One region of the Vibrio sp. V30_P3S12P165 genome, then DNA from elsewhere that is predicted to be linked to it. Evidence: predicted binding sites of a transcription regulator. Region 1 holds the regulator's gene; the other holds the start of a gene.
What was found. The regulator CRP, encoded in region 1, controls carbon source genes, mostly activating them, when cyclic AMP is high. The targets are predictions, from matches to a motif close to TGTGANNNNNNTCACA.
Positions count from the first base shown of each region.

Region 2: CAG57_RS05440 (glycogen/starch/alpha-glucan phosphorylase) is a predicted target of CRP. The motif match lies at 1,815-1,830, and genes of this name have one in related genera.

Region 1 covers NZ_WXWH01000055.1:98,418-101,634, reverse strand. The annotation lists gene astD (succinylglutamate-semialdehyde dehydrogenase) at 1-642, shown strand, start outside; gene CAG57_RS11415 (DUF1338 domain-containing protein) at 678-1,475, shown strand; gene crp (cAMP-activated global transcriptional regulator CRP) at 1,537-2,169, opposite strand; gene CAG57_RS11405 (phosphoribulokinase) at 2,411-3,217, opposite strand, start outside.
Region 2 covers NZ_WXWH01000025.1:26,658-29,874, reverse strand. The annotation lists gene malT (HTH-type transcriptional regulator MalT) at 1-1,447, opposite strand, end outside; gene CAG57_RS05440 (glycogen/starch/alpha-glucan phosphorylase) at 1,965-3,217, shown strand, end outside.

The DNA of each region.
Region 1 (3,217 bases):
GGGCAGCGTTGTACTTGTGCTCGTCGCTTGTATCTTCCTGCTGATGAATCTGACGATCGACTGCTAGCGAAGTTGGTTAGTACTGCGGCCAATTTAATCATTGATGAACCGTTTGCCGAGCCTGCTCCTTTTATGGGGCCGTTAATCTCGGTTGCCGCAGCACGGGCAATGATTCAAGCACAGAAACATTTATGTTCGCTCGGAGCTAAGCCATTGTTGGCGGCTCAGTTGACTCATTTTGCGTTTGTTACTCCCGCCATTCTTGATGTGACGGAAATCGATAATTTACCCGATGAAGAATATTTTGGCCCATTGCTGCAAGTGGTCCGTTATCAGACGTTCGAGCAAGCTGTCGCATTTGCGAATCAGACTCGTTTTGGGTTGTCTGCGGGGCTGATTTCTACCGACGATACAGAGTGGCGCTATTTTATCGATCATATTCGTGCCGGAATTGTCAACCGTAACCGCCCATTGACCGGAGCCAGTGGTGATGCGCCTTTTGGTGGCCCCGGTGCTTCTGGAAACTTACGTCCTAGTGCGTATTATGCGGCAGATTATTGCGCTTATCCTATGGCTTCGATGGAAGGGGAAAGCACACAATTGCCCACGACTTTAGCGCCTGGGATCGAGCTTATCCTATAAACGAGTAAATGGTTGGGTAAAAATAAGGAGACGCTATGACTGTTGATGAATTATTCCAAGCCTTATGGGCTGATTACACCACACGACTTTGTCCTTCTGCGCAGCAAGTGCATCAGTTACTACAAGAAGGTTTTCCGCTAATCAATGACCATATTGCTTTACGAACCTTTAATATCGCACCGCTGGGCATGAATACTTTAGCTCAGCCTTTTCTAGCCTTAGGTTATCAAGCGTGTGGTGATTATTTGTTTGAGAGCAAAAAGTTAGTCGCTAAGCATTACGAGCACTCAGATCCTAAGCAGCCGAAAGTGTTTATTAGTGAATTAAAAGTTGAAGCGTGTTCAGCTGAGTTACAAGCGATAGTCGCTAAGTTAGTGGCTCAAGTGGATACGTCTCGTTTTGATCATGTCGACTTTCTTTACGCAGGCCGTCTATGGGATCTCTCGTTTGCTGATTATCAAATCTTAGCCAAAGAGAGCGAATATGCGGCATGGTTAGCGGCTCATGGCTATGGGGCAAATCACTTTACGGTCAGTGTGAATCAGCTCAAGGCATTCAATCAGGTTAAAGCGGTCAATGACCATTTACGTCAGGCAGGCTTCACCATTAACGAACATGGCGGTGAAGTGAAAGGAACCCCAGAAGTATTACTAGAACAGTCCTCGACCATGGCCGATAAGGTGCCAGTATCGTTTCACGAAGGTGTTGAAGTGATTCCTGGTGGTTTTTATGAATTTGCTAAACGTTATCCAATGGTAAATGGACAACTCTATCAAGGCTTTGTTGCCGCTTCTGCCGATAAAATTTTTGAGAGCACAGATAGAAAGTCGTGACCAAATAAAAAGCTACTTTAAAATGAATAAAGTAGCTTTGTGCATCTGTTATTTAATATCGCTAGCGGGTACCGTAAACGACAATGGTTTTGCCGTGTGCTGAAATTAAGTTTTGCTCTTCCAGCATTTTTAAAATACGACCCACAGTTTCACGTGAACAACCGACGATTTGGCCAATTTCCTGACGAGTGATTTTGATTTGCATCCCATCAGGATGAGTCATTGCATCAGGTTGTTTTGCTAGGTTGAGAAGCGTTTGCGCAATACGACCAGTCACGTCTAAGAAGGCAAGGTCGCCAACTTTTTGGCTGGTGACTTGCAGACGACGGGCCATTTGGCCTGACAAACGCATCAGAATATCAGGGTTAACTTGAATCAATTGGCGGAATTTTTTAAATGAGATCTCTGCCACTTCACAAGGCGATTTAGCTCGAACCCAAGCGGTACGTTCTTGATCTTCTTCGAACAAACCAAGCTCGCCGATGAAATCACCTTGGTTAAGGTAAGAAAGAATCATCTCTTTACCTTCTTCATCTTTAATCAGTACCGCAACAGACCCTTTGACAATGTAGTACAAAGTTTCTGCCTTTTCGCCCGCATGAATCAGCGTGCTTTTAGAAGGGTACTTATGAATATGACAATGTGAAAGAAACCACTCTAGTGTTGGGTCGGTTTGAGGTTTACCTAGAACCATAATATCTCACTTCCTCTGCAGGGTATGCTCGCTGCTGTCCATATATTTTAGCGAAGCCTTAATGGGTTAACTAGAATAAGAGGACTTCCTAATTGCTGCAAGCTATCTTGTGTTCGGTATGGAATAGTATCCTTTTTCTCAGGCGATTTCTTGATTTTAATCGTATCAAAGTACGGATAATCTAAGCAAAAGTGTGCACATGATCACGGTATGAAAAGTAATCGTCATTAGCACGGAATGATTAACCAATTTTGCCCGATTCAATCAACTGTTGCAGTAGTGGTCGAACGATTAACTCCATGGTAAAGCTCATTTTTCCACCGGGGACAACGATGGTGTTGTGGCGAGACATAAATGAACCGTCTATCATCGCTAATAGATAAGGATAATCGACATTCTTGATCCCTCGCAGTCGAATCACCACAAAACTTTCATCTAAGCTAGGAATGCCTTTGGCGTTCAGTGGATTAGAAGTGTCAACCGTTGGAACACGTTGAAAGTTAATGTGCGTGCGAGAAAATTGTGGCGTGATGTAATTAAGGTAATCATCCATTGAGCGAACGATGGAGTCCATGACCGCTTCTCGCGAATGACCTCTATCACGGGTATCTCGAACGTATTTTTGAATCCATTCTAAATTGACAATCGGTACCATGCCTATCAAAAAGTCAACATGCTGCGCAACATTGATTTCGCCATCGACAACTCCGCCATGAAGTCCTTCATAAAACAATACATCAGTATCTTCAGGCAGCTGTTGCCACGGGGTAAAGGTACCGGGCATTTGATTATAGGGAACGGCTTCATCAAACGTATGCAGGTAACGGCGAATTTGACCCGTACCTGATTTACCATATTCCCGAAAAAATTCTTGTAGCGCGGGAAAATCATTCGCTTGTGGGCCAAAATAACTGATGTGGCGACCTTGTTCACGCGCTTTTCGAATTTCAATATCCATTTCTGGGCGGGTAAAACGATGAAAACTGTCTCCTTCGACCCAAGCGGGTTTAATGTTCATCATATTGAACATTTTCCGAAATGCTTCTGA
Region 2 (3,217 bases), on a different contig from region 1:
CAAGCTGGCTCAAGGCCAGTTCGGCCAGTTGTAGGGCTTTTTCTGGTTCATTTTTATTGATCGCGACTTGAGCCAGTAAGGCATTAAACTCACCTTGTTGTTTACTACTGAGTTCAACATTGAGTGCTTGCATCTCTTTTTTTGCTTTCGCCAACATGTCACCGACAACGTCATAACGATGCTGACTTTGTGCTAGCCATGCTTGCAATAGACACAATTTGGGTTCTTGGTAAAGCTGATTAGGTGAGAGTAAGTTAATCGCAGATTCAAGTACCTTAAGCTCGCCTTGGTTAAACATTTTCCAGCCATACTGGGCTAAGATGTTAGCCAGTAGCTCGGTGTCTTGTGCTAGGTTGGCATGGCGTAATGCTTGGTGAGGCGTGGAGGCTTCAAGCCATGCTTGGGCGGCAGAGCGATGCAGTTCTTGCTCTTGTTGAGGGATACGGGCTAAACGCTGATGAGCAAGAAATTCTGCAAATAGATTATGGAATCGATACCAGTTATGTTCACCTTCAAGCGGGTAGATAAATAACCCATAACGGTTGAGAGACTCAATCATGCTTAGTGCATCATCTCGTTTGGTTAGCGTTGCAACTAAACTATCATTGAAATGATCCAACACTGAGCATTGCATCAAAAAATAGCGAGTATCCTCATCGAGTAAATCAAAAACCTCCTCAACCAAGTAGTCCCAGAGGTGGGCATGGTTAAAATGGGAAACCGATTCAGCGGTTTGCGCTAAGGTACGTTTTTGATGTTGAGCTTGTAGAGCAATAAGTTGTAGCGCAGAAGGCCAACCTTCAACATAGTTACGTAGGTTGATGGCCGTTTTATCATCAATACCATCGGCCACTCGTTGATTGAAGAAACGCGTGGTTTCCTCTGAATCAAAAGCTAACAGTTCATTACCGATCTCGATCATTAAATCCCGAACCCGCAGGTTTGCTGTACCTAGTGGTGGCGTGGTACGGCTCGTCACCACTAATGTTAAATTATCGGGCATATGCTTCAGGAAAAATCGCATCGCTTCATGAATATCGTCATCATTGATGAGATGATAATCGTCAAGCACCACAAAACATTCCTGATGAAATTCGGACATTTCAGCAAAAACTTCACTAAACAAAGAGTGCAATGACGAAAATTGACGCCGTTCCGCGAGTTTCTGGGCATTAGGGCAGCTGTGCTGAGTCGCTTTATTAAGCGCTTGGAGTAAATAATTGATAAAGCGAAATGAATCATTATCACTTTCATCGATGCTATACCAGCCGATATTGGGTTTGTCTGCTAGCCACTGGGCGGCCATGGTAGTTTTTCCATAACCGGCCGGTGAACGAAAAAGAACTAATTTATAGCAAGGCGCGTACTGTAAAAGCTCTAAGACTCGTGGACGAACAATCGCATTATGTAGCCGTCCCGGGCGTGTTAATTTAGAGGGTATCCACATTGTATTGTCCCGTCATTGCGTGTATTGAAGGTTTGCTTATCCATAGTGACAAAGATGTTACTAGAAGTTTGGATAGCAGGTTATTGATCGATCGCGGCTTTTCTGCATGATTCACAGTTTCCCATTAACTACGCCCCGTAATTGTGATTTGAATCACTTTCTGCTTGAGTGATATTGAAGGTTTTAAACGTGTTCCATACGAACAATGATGAAAATTAAGTAAAATATAAAAATTATTTGTGACTAAAATAACGTTTTGAGTAAATAGTTATCAAGTCTACAGCAGGCCACCAGCAAAAATAATTGGCGCAATTTAGAATGTTGGCGTGATCGATGTCACTTATAAAAGCGATTTAATCCCCATCAATGAGAGCTAGATCACTGCAATTTAGCGATGCTTCCCTCTACGCCCTAACTCCTCCTCCCGATTTGCTAATTGATCAGGAGGATGTTTTGTTGAGTTAGCCGCGGCAGGATATGACCTAGATGGATTAGAACCTATAAGTGAGATTTCTCGATGAAACCTACGCAACAGAAAGCTTTTGATAAAGCATTATTCCAAGCTAACGTAAAACGACACCTAACCGCGACTTATGCGACCACGATAGAGCAGGCTTCGGCACGTGCTTGGTACTTAGCAATGGGTCGAGCGTTAGCTGAGCTAACCACCTTTGATCTACTTGAAACAGAACAAGATCAACGCATCGTTAAAGCTAAAAGCCTTAACTATTTATCACTGGAATTTTTGATTGGCCGCTTAACAGGTAATAACCTGATTAGTATGGGGTTGTATGAACAAATTTCAGATGCGATGGCCGAGTTGGGTCAAAGTTTAACAGATATTCTAGAAGAAGAACGCGATCCATCATTAGGTAATGGTGGTTTAGGCCGTCTGGCAGCCTGTTTTATGGATTCATGTGCTGCGCAAGAGTACCCAACCGTTGGATATGGTTTGCATTATGAATACGGCTTATTTAAGCAATCTTTTGAGGATGGTCACCAGCAAGAAGCACCAGATGCGTGGCGCGGTGTTGAAGGTTATCCTTGGGAAGTTGCTCGTCCAGAACTGAAGCAAGAAATTGGTTTCTATGGTCATGTTGAGGTGTATAACGACCATGGCAAAGAAAAGCGTCGTTGGGTTCCAGGTATGTTGGTTCAAGCGATGCCTTGGGATTTACCGATTGTTGGCTATCAAAGTGAAACGGTTTATCCATTACGTCTTTGGGAATGCCGCGCGATCGCGCCGTTCTCGTTAGAAAGTTTTAACAATGGTAACTATTTTGAAGCTCAGCATGCACTAATTGACGCAGGTAACATCACGAAAGTTCTTTACCCGAACGATAACCATGAAAAAGGTAAAACACTGCGTTTAATGCAACAGTACTTCCATAGTGCAGCATCGGTACGTGATATTTTGCGTCGTCATGAGGCGGCTGGATTGACACTGCAAGATTTACCTAAGCATGAAACCATTCAATTAAACGATACTCACCCAACGATCGCGATCCCAGAGCTGATGCGCATTTTAATTGATGAGCGAGATTTGAGCTGGGAAGCTGCATGGGAAATCAGTTCAAAAACGTTTGCTTATACTAACCACACCTTATTACCCGAAGCGTTAGAAACGTGGAGTGAATCCTTGATTCAGCGTTTACTACCTCGCCACATGGAAATTATTTACGAAATCAACCACCGTTTCTTACAACAGGTTCGCGCTAAATGGCCTGGGGATGTCGCTAAGCAGCAAAAATTGTCGATTATTGAAGAAGG